One region of the Paenarthrobacter sp. NPDC056912 genome, then DNA from elsewhere that is predicted to be linked to it. Evidence: predicted binding sites of a transcription regulator. Region 1 holds the regulator's gene; each other region holds the start of a gene.

Region 1 (4,264 bases):
GGACGACATCGAAGTTCCACTCCTGCACACCATAGGAGTGCACGAAATAGAAGCGTTCCTCCTCGACGCCAGCGAACAACTTGGAGCCTTCCGGCACGTCCACGGTGTTCCATCCCATGTGCGGGACAACCGGGGCAGGAAGCAGTTCCACTTTGCCCGGCCACTCGGCCATGCCCTCGGACTCCGTGCCGTGCTCCACGCCGGCCTCGAAAAGGACCTGCAGTCCAACGCAGATGGCCAGTACGGGACGACCCCCTGCAACCCGCCGTCCGATCATCCGGATGGCATCGACTGCTTTGAGTTCCCTCATGACGGTCTCGAACGCGCCAACCCCAGGTACTACCAGGCCGTCGGCGTTCAGCACGTCTTCAGGCTTGGAGCTCAGGACCACATGCGCACCGGCACGCTCCAATGCCCGGACGGCCGAGCGAACATTTCCCGAACCGTAGTCCAGGACCGTGACCGTGGGCATGCCTTCAGGCGACTCCGGCTTCACGGACGCAGTGGCGTCGGCCACTGCCCCCTTGTTCAGGATCTGGCCGCTCACAGGGCTCCCTTGGTGGACGGAATGCCTTCCACGCGTGGGTCGGACTCCACCGCTGAACGGAGCGCCCGCGCGAACGCCTTGAACTGCGCCTCCACTATGTGGTGCGGATCCCGGCCGGCAAGTACGTTCATGTGCAGGCAGATCCCGGCATGCAGGGTGATGGCCTCGAACACGTGGCGGGTCAATGAACCTGTGAAGTGTCCACCGATGAGGTGGTACTCCTGGCCGGCGGGCTCGCCACCGTGCACCAGGTAGGGACGTCCGGATACGTCCACGACGGCGTGCGCGAGGGCCTCATCCAACGGGACCGTTGCTTCGCCGAAGCGACGGATACCGGCCTTGTTGCCCAAGGCGGTACGCAGTACCTCACCAAATGTGATGGCGACGTCTTCCACGGTGTGGTGAGCATCGATGTGGGTATCACCGGTGGCTTTGACGGTCATGTCAATCAGCGAGTGCTTGCACAGGGCAGTCAGCATGTGGTCGTAGAACGGCACCGACGTGCTGATGTCGGAGACACCAGTACCGTCCAGGTTGATCTCGACCAGGACCGAAGATTCGCTGGTGGTGCGCTCCATGCGCGCGGTGCGGGCAGCGGACGGCGTGGCGCCGGTTTCGCTCATTGGGACGTCCTTATACACGGAGGGTGGGTGGGTCTATAGACAAGTTTAGGCGGGCTGCGACGCCGGGCCGTCCAGAAGCGACTCCAGCGCCTCAAGGAAAGCCGTGGTCTCCGGCTCAGTGCCGGCGGTAACGCGGAGGTGGCCCGGAATACCGACATCACGGATCAGCACCCCGGCGTCCAACAGGCCTTGCCAGATGGCGTGCGGGTTCTCAAGGCCGCCGAAGAAGACGTAATTGGAGTCCGAGGCCGCCGGCTTCAGTCCCATCCGGAGAAGTTCGCTGACGATGCGGTCGCGTTGTACCTTGATGTCCTCCACGTCAGCCATCAATGCTGCCCGGTGGCTGAGCGCCGCGAGTGCGGTTGCCTGGGTGACAGCAGAAAGGTGGTAGGGCAGGCGCACCAGCCTGATGGCGTCCGTCACCTCGGGAGCAGCGGCCATATAACCCAACCGTGCGCCGGCCAGCGCGAACGCCTTGCTCATGGTGCGTGAGACGATCAAGCGCTCCCGTCCGGGGAGCAAGGTCAAAGCGCTGGGCGTGTTGTCGTGCGCAAACTCGTGGTAGGCCTCGTCCACAATCACAATCGCCTGGCTGGCCTCACCGGCCGCGTAGACCGCCTCCACCACATCCAGGCCCAGGCCCGTACCCGTGGGGTTATTGGGCGAACAGAGAAACACGATATTGGCCCCGGTTTCGCGGACCTGCGCAGCGGCCGATTCAGCATCCAGCCCGTAGTTGTCAGCTCGAACGCCCCGGACATATTCGGTGTCCGTACCGCTGGCAAGCAAGGGGTACATCGAATACGTAGGAGGGAAGCCGAGCGCTTTGCGTCCCGGACCACCGAAAGCCTGGAGGATTTGCTGGAGGACCTCGTTGGAGCCGTTTGCGGCCCAGATGTTGTCAGGGGTCAGCCCGTGGCCGAGGTACTCAGCCAAGGCTTGGCGAAGCTCGGTGAATTCGCGGTCGGGGTACCGGTTCAGCCCGGTAGCGGCGGCGGCGACTGCCTCAGTAATGGCGGCTTGGACATCAGCCGGAACGCCATGAGTGTTCTCGTTGACGTTGAGCAGAATGGGGACATCAAGCTGCGGTGCGCCGTAGGGGCTCAGTCCACGCAGGTTGGTCCGGAGGGGAAGTCGGTCAAGTCGCTCAAGCTGGTCACTCACCAAGATAGTTTAAGGGGCCGCTGCTACTGCCGACTAACTATGACGCGGGGCAACCGGATTCCGGGCCCTAGTTGGCGGGAACGAACAACTGCTGACCGGGCTGGATACGGCCGCCGCGGAGATCGTTCAACTGGATGATCTCTGCAATGACGTCGCGAGGATCCCGTTCAGGTGCCGCTGCACCTGCGATGCCCCACAGGGACTGACCGGCCTGGACTGTCACTGTCACCGCGACAGGGGGCCGGAGCTGGGCTTGGGTATCCGAAGCCTTGGCCGGCGAAGTGACGAACCCGGCAAAGGTCAACAGTGCGGCAACCAGCAGCATTGCCGGGATGCCAAAGAATACGATCCGTCCCCGTCGCGTGAGGCGCAGGGGCGCCGGCGTGGTGCGGAAGTCATCAAGCCTGGTGATTGCGGACATGAGCTGAGCCCTTCTGAGCGATTGCCTGCACCGGACTGCCCGGCACGTGGCTGCCAATTCTTGTGTTCCCTTCAACAGCACCGGGCGTTCGAACGTTTTCTTCGAAAATCCGGTCTCTGCGTTAGGTTTATAGAACACATATTCGAACCTTGCTATGACATTTTTAGCACTTATCAACGAACGGTGTCGAGACTCGCTAGAACAAATGTTTGATAAACGCCTGTGCCTGCCCTACGTTTGAGTGAAGAAACAGGCACTGTTTCAGTGGAACAGGAGGGTCTGACATTTTTCAGACCCAGCATCCCCGGACACTCTTTTGAGCGTGCGGGGGCGGAACGGAAAGGCATTGGCGAACATGGCAGCGAAAGCCACAGGCGGCGGGGCACCCCTGCGGAGCCAACAGCCTCCAAAGAGTCCCAAGGGTTTGACTGTCAGGCAGAAGAAGATCCTGGAGACCATCCAGCGGTCGGTCAATGACAACGGATATCCGCCGAGCATGCGCGAAATCGGCGACACCGTGGGGCTCGCCAGTTTGTCCAGCGTCACGCACCAGCTGTCCCAACTGGAGAAGCTGGGTTACCTGCGCCGCGACCCCAAACGTCCCCGTGCCATGGAAGTCCTTATGCCCCTGACCCTCGATGGCGGTGGAACCGCGCCCGGAGTGGAGGCGCCTGCCACTTTGCGAAGCGCAGGTCGGCTTTCCTTCACAGACCTGGCCAGCGCCAGCGATACCGCAATGGTCCCGTTAGTTGGCCGCATCGCCGCGGGTGGCCCCATCCTCGCCGAGCAAACCGTGGAAGATGTCCTGCCTTTGCCGCGTCAGCTGGTGGGCCACGGTGAGTTGTTCATGCTGAAGGTCGCCGGCGACTCGATGATCGATGCTGCCATTTGCGACGGCGACTGGGTGGTTGTGCGGCGTCAGAATGATGCCATCAACGGGGACATCGTCGCCGCGTTGCTGGATGACGAAGCCACAGTGAAGACCTTCCGCCAACGCGACGGTCACACGTGGCTGCTGCCCCAGAACACCCAGTACGAACCGATCCTCGGCGACCAAGCCACCATTTTGGGCAAGGTCGTCTCGGTACTGCGTTCCCTCTAGGCTTTCTTTTTCGAACCCAGACGCTCCAGGACTCCCCGGACAACCGCTTTGTCGGTCGTCGCCCAGAATGGCGGCAGGGCGGCCCGCAGGAACCCTCCGTACCGCTCCGTGGAGAGTCGGGAGTCCAGCACCGCCACAACCCCTTTGTCGCCTGTAGAGCGGATAAGGCGCCCTGCTCCCTGCGCCAAGCGAATGGCGGCGTGGGTTGCGGACACAGCCATGAATCCATTGCCACCGGATTGAGCGACGGCCCGGGAGCGGGCGGTCATCAGGGGGTCGTCGGGTCGCGGGAACGGTATGCGGTCGATGACCACGAGGCGGCAGGAAACTCCGGGAACGTCCACACCTTGCCAGAGGGACATCGTTCCGAACAGGCAGGTATCTGGTTCGTCCGCGAATTGCTTCAC
Region 2 (4,264 bases), on a different contig from region 1:
GTGCCTGGCTGGTTGCCGGACGCGGTCCCGGTGCGCATGTCGTCGTCGTTCGGGAACGTGCTCCGCAGCGATTCATCGAGTCCGAAGTAACGGACAGCGGGTCCGTTGACGACGCTGGCGATGCGCGCTACCCGGGGATCCTCACGGTTCAAGACCACGGTGTCGGTGGTTTTCAGTGCGATGTGCTCAAGCAGGCGGGCCGTCTTGTCTATTTCACCAAAACGGTCCAGTTGGTCCCGGAGGACGTTGAGCAGGAGGCTGAAGCGCGGCGGCACCTTGTTGACGAAATGCACGGCATGGGCTTCGTCCAGCTCCAGGATGGCGACGTCGGCGTCCAAACGCCCCCGCCAGTCAACCTCACCCAGGAGCGAGGCAGCCACGCCGCGGGTGAAATTGCTGCCCGTGCGGTTGGTGAAGACTTTCAGGCCTTGGCTTTCGAGGAGTTCCACCACCATCTTGGTAGTAGTGGTTTTGCCATTGGTGCCGCTGACCACGGCCACGCCATGGGGAAGCGAAGCCAGCGTTCGCTGCATGAAGCCGGGGTCGATTTTTTCAACCACCAGGCCGGGGAAGGCCGAGCCTCCGCCACGAAGCCGGGATAGTGTGCGGACCAGCTTGCCGAGGGGAACGCTGAAGGAAAGCATGCTCTGTAATATATCCCAGTTAAGGCATGGAACCCGGCGTCCGGGCGGGTCCTGACGGTCCACCGGGACGCCTGGCCGGGTGCGGGCCACTATGATGGTCGAATGACCAATCCCCTTTCCGACGCTTCATCACGCGTGGGTTCAGGACTCCGGATCGGCGTACTGGCACTCCAGGGCGACTTCCGTGAGCACATCCACGCTGTAGAGGCAGCCGGCGCCACTGGCGTAGGTATCCGTCGTCCAGCCGAGCTCGACGACATCGATGGCCTCATCATTCCCGGCGGCGAATCCACTACCATCGACAAACTCTCCAGGATCTTTGAACTCCGCGATCCCCTGCGCAAGCGGATCGCGGACGGGCTACCCGTCTACGGATCCTGCGCCGGCATGATCCTCCTGGCCAACGAAATAGCCGATCCCGCCACGGACCTGCAAGGCAATCCGCAGCAGACCTTCGGTGGGCTGGACATCACTGTGCGTCGCAATGCCTTCGGCCGGCAGCGGGAATCCTTCGAAACGGACCTTGACTTCAAAGGCTTGGACTTCAGCGCAGGAGAGTCCGGCGTCGATCCTGTTCATGCAGTCTTCATCCGTGGTCCGTGGGTGGAGCGGGTAGGTCCGGATGTGGAAATCCTGGCGCAGGTTGACCCGGACCATGCCAGCCACACGGCGACTTTGCATGGATTGGCTAGAATTGTTGCAGTGCGTTCCGGCCACCTGCTGGCTACCTCCTTCCACCCGGAAGTGACGGGCGAGAAGCGCGTGCATGAACTCTTTATTCGAATGATCAGAGGAGAAGCGTAAAGCATGTCAGGCCACTCCAAATGGGCGACCACCAAGCACAAGAAAGCCATCATTGACGGCAGGCGTGCAAAGTCGTTCGCAAAGCTGATCAAGAACATCGAAGTTGCTGCCCGCATGGGCGGCCCGGACCTCGCCGGCAACCCTGGCCTGGAACTCGCCGTCACCAAGGCCAAGAAGACGTCCGTTCCCAACGACAACATCGACCGCGCCATCAAGCGTGGCGCCGGCCTGACCGGCGAAGTGGTCGATTACACCGAAATCATGTACGAGGCTCGCGGCCCGCAGGGTTCTGCCCTGCTGATTGAATGTCTGACTGACAACAAGAACCGCGCAGCCTCCGAGGTACGCCTCGCGATCTCACGCAATGGCGGCACCATCGCGGACCCAGGTTCGGTCAGCTACCTCTTCACCCGCAAAGGCGTCGTGGTATTGCCGAAGAACGGCCTGAGCGAAGACGACATCCTGATGGCTGTCCTGGAGGCAGGCGCCGAGGAAGTCAAGGACAGCGGAGAAAACTGGGAAATCCACTCCGAGCCATCAGACCTGCAGGCCATCCGCGATGCCCTCAAGGAAGCCGGCATCGAGTACGAAACCGATGAAGCCGAATTTGTGCCGTCCATGCAGGTTGATCTGGACGTTGATGGTGCAAAGAAGTTCATGAAGCTCGTAGATGCGCTGGAAGACCTGGACGATGTCCAGAACGTCTACAGCAATGCGGACCTCAGCGAGGAAGTCCAGGCTGCCCTCGACGCCGAATAGGCACCGGAGCACCATATTTTGACGGCAAACAGGAAGGCCCGGACTTGACTCTTCGCGTATTGGGAGTTGATCCGGGCCTTACCCGTTGCGGCATCGGCGTAGTGGACATCGAGCGGAACCGCCGGGCCACCATGGTTGCCGTCGGTGTGGTGGGCACCTCCGCCGAGCTGACCCTGGATAAGCGGTTGCTGGTCATAGCCGAAGCTATCGACGAGTGGCTCGACAGGCACAAGCCGGACGTCGTCGCCGTCGAGCGGGTTTTTTCACAGCTGAACGTGAGCACCGTGATGGGCGTCGCCCAGGCGTCCGGCGTGGTCATTGCCGCCGCTGCGCGCAGGGGCATACCCGTTGCCTTGCATACGCCCTCCGAAGTCAAAGCCGCAGTGACAGGAAGCGGTACTGCCAACAAAGACGCCGTCACCAAGCTGGTCACCAAGATCCTTCGTTTGGATGCACCACCCAAGCCGGCTGATGCCGCTGATGCCCTTGCCTTGGCTCTCACGCACGCATGGCGGGCCGGCAGCGGAATGGGCGCGGCCGGCGGCGACCCGGGCAAAAGTTCACTCACTCCGGCGCAGAAGGCGTGGGCCGAAGCCGAAGCAAAAGCGCGCCGCAAACGCTGAATGCCTGCCCCTCTTGCTAGGGTATTCGTAGATATGTTCGGATAGTCTGCTTCTGTCGCCGGTTTACCGCGCCGGAACAGGCGGTATTTCAGGAGCCGGGTCTTGATCAGTTTTCTCCGTGGAACCGTAGCCCACGTTGGTTTGTCCACCGCCGTGATCGACCTCAACGGTGCGGGCATGAGCGTTTTCGCCACCCCGCAGACCTTGAGCCACCTCAAACCAGGAACTGAGGCCAAGCTCTTCACCTCCATGATCGTTCGGGAAGATTCCCTGACGTTGTTCGGTTTTTCCAATGACGATGAACGCGAAGTCTTCGATGTCCTGCTTAGCGTGAGCGGCGTAGGCCCGAGGTTGGCGCTGGCCGTACTTGCCGTGCACGAACCTGAGGCCATACGAGTGGCCGCCCACACCGGCGACAACAAGACATTCACCAAGGTGCCGGGCATAGGGCCCAAGGTGGCCGGACGCATTGTCCTGGAGCTCGCCGGCAAGTTGGTCCCGCACGGTACTGGCGCCACGGCCGCTCCTGCAGTGGCACCCAAGGACGACTGGAAGCCGCAGGTCGTGGCCGCCATGACCAGCCTGGGTTGGTCCGAAAAGGACGCCAGCGGCAGCATTGACAAAGCCATGGCAGATTCGCCCGAGTTGGTGGATGCAGGAAATGTCGCCCATATTCTGCGGGCCACCTTGCGCTGGCTGGGGCAGGACGGCGCGCGCGCCGGCAACCGCGTAGGCAGCCGTGGCTGACCAGTCACTCGTTGCCGGGGGAGAGGAGCCCGAGGAGCGGGTCATCGAGGCCGCACTCCGCCCGAAAAACCTCCACGACTTCGTGGGCCAGCACCGCGTCCGCAAACAACTCTCGCTTGTCCTGGAAGCATCGCGGATGCGAGGTCGCAGCGCCGACCATGTGTTGATGTCCGGCCCGCCGGGGCTCGGTAAGACCACCTTGGCCATGATCATCGCGGCGGAAATGAACGCTCCACTGCGCATCAGCAGCGGCCCCGCCATCCAGCATGCAGGCGACCTCGCGGCAATCCTGTCCTCTTTGTCGGAAGGGGAGGTGTTGTTCCTCGACGAAATCCACCGCATGTCCCGGCCCGCCGAGGAAATGCTGTACATGGCAATGGAAGATTTCCGCGTGGACATCGTGGTGGGTAAGGGAGCCGGTGCCACAGCCATTCCCTTGGAGCTTCCGCCGTTCACCCTGGTAGGGGCCACCACGCGTGCCGGGCTCCTGCCCGGACCCCTGCGCGACCGCTTCGGCTTCACGGGGCATCTGGAGTTCTATTCCGTCGCCGAACTCGAGCTCGTCCTCCGGCGTTCTGCCGGACTCTTGGACCTGAAAGTCAACTCTGCCGGATTCACTGAGATCGCCGGCCGGTCACGTGGCACGCCACGTATTGCCAACCGGCTCCTTCGACGCGTGCGTGACTG
Region 3 (4,264 bases), on a different contig from region 1:
AGGCCAAGGCCTCGTAGGCAACCTTGACGCCGTGGTCCCCGGCCAGTTCGGCGAGCTCGGCCAGCTGGGACGCTCGGAGTTCGTCGTCGTTGATGGTTGCCGTGGCCACGTTGGAGCAGACCAGGATGGTGTCCATGCCCAAGCGGGACATGAGCTTGAACTTGGCCTCCGCCCGGCGAAGGTTGGCCTTCAGCAAGTCCGGGGTGACGCCGTCGAAATCCCGGAACGGCTGGTAGAGATCAAGGCCCAAACCGAGGTCGGCGGCCATTTTGCGCACGTCCTCGGGACTGTGCGGGGACGTGACGAGGTCCTGCTCGAAGATCTCGATGCCGTCGAAGCCCGCGATGGCGCAGGCCTGCATCTTCTCCTTCAGCGTGCCGGACAGGCAGACCGTGGCGATTCCGGTGCGCATCAGTGGGCCGCCTTAGCGAGGACGGGCGCTTTCGCGTCTTCCGCCGCGATCAGCTCCAGGAAGTGTGCCCGCATACGGTCACGGTCGGCGTCGCGTCCGGTGAAGAGCTGGAACGCGTCGGCCGCCTGACCGACAGCCATCCTGCCGCCGTCGAGCACCTCGCAGCCTTTGGCGCGGGCCTCGCGGACCAACTGCGTTTCGATGGGGCGGTAGACGATGTCCGCCACCCAGTGGCGCGGTTCCACGAGGGTCATGTCCAGCGGCAGGCCCGGGTGGGCGGCCATGCCGATGGGGGTGCAGTGCACCAGGCCGTCGGCGAGGGGCATGATCTCGCTCAGTTCCCCGGGAGTGCGCGGCGTGACCGTGGCGGCGGGAAAGAGTCCGCCGAGTTCGGCGGCACGTTCCGCCGCACGAGCCGGATCCATGTCCACCAAGTCCAGTGTGCTGACGCCGGCTTTGAGGAGGGCATAGGCGACCGCGGAACCGGCACCGCCTGCACCCAGCTGGACCACGCGGTCCAGCTTGGCGTTCGGGAGTCCGTTGCCGAGGGCAGCGCCGAAGCCGGAGAAGTCTGTGTTGTGGCCGATAAACCGACCGTCCCGAATCAGGACTGTATTGACGGCACCCAGGCGACGGGCGTCGTCGGAGATGTCATCAAGGTGCTCAAGCACCAGCTGCTTGCACGGGTGCGTGATGTTCAGGCCGTTGAAGCCCAGGCGCTGGGCTGCGGTGAGGAGATCCCCGACGGCGGCGGCCGGCAAAGCCAGCTCCAGCAGGTCGATGGGGCGGTACAGCAAGCGAAGGCCCTGCACATCGGCTTCGCGTTCGTGCATGGGCGGCGTGAGCGAGGGCATGACGCCTTCGCCTATGAGGCCCACCAGAACGGACTCGGCTCGGTTGCTCATCCTAAAGCTCCTTTGACTTCAGCACCGCCGGGTTTTTGGCGCTTTCTGGGGCGCCGCTTCCCGGGGTGTTATTTAGGTTACTACAAGTGTTCATATTCCGCACGCATGTTCTTATCGCGAACAAACGTAGGGCGCGCACCCAACTAGCTGGCATTTGTGGTTGTTCTGAGCGCTGAAAACAACCACAAGTGCCAGTCAGTTGGGGTTAGCGCTGGGGCAGGCGGGCCGCGAGTTCGGCCGCGGCTTCCTGCAGGGTGGGGACGTGGGCAATGAGCTCCTCCATGGTCAGGCGGAACACCGGCACGGCCACGGCAAGGGAGGCGAAAGCGTGCCCCTGGGAATTCAGGACCGGCACGGCCACTGCACGCATGCCAACCTCGTTTTCTTCATCCATCACCGCGTATCCCTGGCGACGGACCTGCTCGATCTCGGCACGGAATGCGTCGCGATCGGTAATGGAGTGCTCCGTGAGCGCATCCAGCGGGAGTTCCTCAAGCAGGCGCTTGCGCTCGATCTCCTCCTCGAAGGCCACGATGGCCTTGCCCACGGAAGTGGTGTGAAGCGCCCCCAGATGGCCGGGGTCGCTGGTGACGCGGAAGGTCTTGGGGCCATCCACCTTGTTTACCGTCAGATGATGATTGCCGTCCCGCACCGACAAGATGGTGGCCTCATGCGTACGTTCAGTCACGCGCTGAAGGACAGGCAGGGCTGTTGCCGCAAAGCCGTGGTGATTCGAAACCCGCTGGCCGAGCTGGAACACCCGCAAGCCCAGGTGGTAGCGCCGGCCATCCGGCTCGTAGTCGACAAAGCCATCGCGCGTCAGCGAGCCAAGGAGTCGATACGTTGTACTGAACGGCAAGCTTGCGCTTCGCGCCAAGTCGGCGGCGCTGGCACCCCTCGGTTCATTGCCCAGCAGTACCAAAAGGCTCAAGGCCTTTCCGACCATGTCGGTTTTTGTGTCGTCTTTCACACTCATAACTCGATGCTCTCACATAGTGAGAGCTATTTCTAGATGGTGGTGACTTCTCTTGACAAGTGACCCCACTCACAGCCACTATTGCTGTATTGCACAAGTAGCTCTCACCATGTGGTTACTTATGGGATGGTCCAGCGGCAAACTCGTTCTGGTCTTCCCTTGAAAGCTTTATCCGCGACATCGTTGTCAAAGAAGGAAAACCATGAGCCAAACAATGCCGTCAGCGACGCCAGGCACTGAAACAACCACCGGAACCCCCAAGAAAGCCGCGCTTGCCAGCTTCCTGGGCAGCGCCGTCGAGTACTACGACTTCTTCATCTTCGGATCGGCAGCGGCCCTGATTTTCCCGCATGTGTTCTTCCCGGACGCAGACGCCAACGCAGCCATCATGTCCTTCGCTACCTTCGGCTTCGCCTACATTGCCCGCCCAGTGGGCGCTGTCATCCTGGGCCACTTCGGTGACCGGATCGGCCGGCAAAAGGTCCTCATGTTCACCCTGGTCCTGATGGGTGCCGCCACCTTCGTGATCGGCTGCCTCCCCGACTTCAAGACCATCGGCTGGTGGGCGCCCGTCCTGCTGGTTCTTGCCCGCCTTTGCCAAGGCCTCTCTGCCGCAGGCGAGCAGGCCGGCGCCTCGTCCATGACGTTGGAACACGCCCCGGATAACCGCCGCTCGTTCTTCACCTCGTGGACCCTGACCGGCACCCAGGGCGGCCAGATCCTGGCAGCCCTCGTCTTCATTCCCGTCGTCGCACTGCCGGACGAAATCAAGTACGGCATCGGCTGGCGCATCCCGTTCTGGCTCAGCGCCGTGGTTGTCATGGTGGCCTTCTTCATTCGCCGCACCCTGCACGAGCCGCCCGCATTCGCCGAAGCCAAGAAGAACAACCAGATCTCCAAGCTTCCCGTTGCCGACCTCCTGCGCCTGCACTGGCGCGACGTTCTCCGCGTGGTCTGCTGCGCATTCATCGCCGCAGTGAGCACGGTCTTCGGAACCCTTGCCATCAAGTACGCCCAGGATGTTGCCCACGTCAACAGCACCATTACCCTCTGGCTGGTTGTTGCGGCCAACGTGGTGGCCCTCGGAACGCAGCCCCTGTTCGGCATGCTCGCGGACAAGATAGGCCGCAAGCCCGTCTTCATCTACGGAGCCATTGCCAGCGCCATCATGACGCCGGTCTTCCTGCTGACCCTTGAATCCGGCAACGTCCCCCTGATGTTCCTGGTCTCCGTGGTGTTCTTCTCCTTCGGATACGCTGCCGCCAACGCCGTGTGGCCGTCCTTCTACGGTGAAATGTTCAGCACCAAGGTCCGCTTCTCCGGGCTGGCCATCGGTACTCAGCTCGGCTTCCTCATGGCAGGCTTTGCCCCGGCCATCGTGACCGCACTGGGTGGTACCAAGCCCGGTGGATGGGTCCAGATCTCCATCTTCACCGCCGTCATCTGCGCAATCGCTGCCGTCTCGGCCATGACGGCCCGCGAGTCGGCCAAAGTCCCGACGGCGGAACTCGGCCTGCACAAGTAGCCCACCAATCCTGCCCGGTTACCCGGGTCCGAGCAGCGAAAAGCCCGGCATGTCCCCCGACATGCCGGGCTTTTCGTTATATGGGAAGGAGCTGAAGGCTAGCTGTCCTGCGCGTTGAACCTGTACATGAAGGCAGCCATGGCATCCCGGTTGATGGGCGTCACGGGCCGGAAGGTGTGATCATCCCAGCCGGTACTGATTTCAGTGGAGGCCAACCAGGAAATTTCCTTGTAGAACTGTCCATTGGCCGGTACGTCCACGAAGGCGGACTTGGCAGGGGCAACGTAGTCCGAGACCTTGGAGAAGCGGTACAGGAAAGCGGCCATCGCGTCCCGGTTAACTGGTTCAAGTGGCCGGAATGTCCGGTCCGGCCAGCCACTGGAGATTTTGGTGGAAGCCAGCCAGGCGATTTCCTTGTAGAACTGGCTGCTGGCGGCAACATCCAG

Evidence for each region. The regulator LexA, encoded in region 1, represses DNA repair genes until DNA is damaged. The targets are predictions, from matches to a motif close to TCGAACANNTGTTCGA.
Region 2: ruvA (Holliday junction branch migration protein RuvA) is a predicted target of LexA. The motif match lies at 2,856-2,871, and genes of this name have one in related genera.
Region 3: ACFRJ9_RS18825 (shikimate dehydrogenase) is a predicted target of LexA. The motif match lies at 1,415-1,430, and genes of this name have one in related genera.

What each region holds. Positions count from the first base shown of each region.
Region 1 covers NZ_JBHUCD010000004.1:235,704-239,967, reverse strand. The annotation lists gene hisH (imidazole glycerol phosphate synthase subunit HisH) at 1-547, opposite strand, end outside; gene hisB (imidazoleglycerol-phosphate dehydratase HisB) at 544-1,170, opposite strand; gene ACFRJ9_RS06540 (histidinol-phosphate transaminase) at 1,216-2,334, opposite strand; gene ACFRJ9_RS06535 (LysM peptidoglycan-binding domain-containing protein) at 2,402-2,755, opposite strand; gene lexA (transcriptional repressor LexA) at 3,111-3,857, shown strand; gene ACFRJ9_RS06525 (ATP-dependent DNA helicase) at 3,854-4,264, opposite strand, start outside.
Region 2 covers NZ_JBHUCD010000003.1:173,743-178,006, reverse strand. The annotation lists gene ACFRJ9_RS04840 (MurT ligase domain-containing protein) at 1-644, opposite strand, end outside; gene pdxT (pyridoxal 5'-phosphate synthase glutaminase subunit PdxT) at 747-1,448, shown strand; gene ACFRJ9_RS04830 (YebC/PmpR family DNA-binding transcriptional regulator) at 1,452-2,207, shown strand; gene ruvC (crossover junction endodeoxyribonuclease RuvC) at 2,252-2,830, shown strand; gene ruvA (Holliday junction branch migration protein RuvA) at 2,933-3,577, shown strand; gene ruvB (Holliday junction branch migration DNA helicase RuvB) at 3,570-4,264, shown strand, end outside.
Region 3 covers NZ_JBHUCD010000019.1:51,988-56,251, reverse strand. The annotation lists gene ACFRJ9_RS18830 (bifunctional sugar phosphate isomerase/epimerase/4-hydroxyphenylpyruvate dioxygenase family protein) at 1-412, opposite strand, end outside; gene ACFRJ9_RS18825 (shikimate dehydrogenase) at 412-1,317, opposite strand; gene ACFRJ9_RS18820 (IclR family transcriptional regulator) at 1,523-2,293, opposite strand; gene ACFRJ9_RS18815 (MFS transporter) at 2,496-3,818, shown strand; gene ACFRJ9_RS18810 (S-layer homology domain-containing protein) at 3,917-4,264, opposite strand, start outside.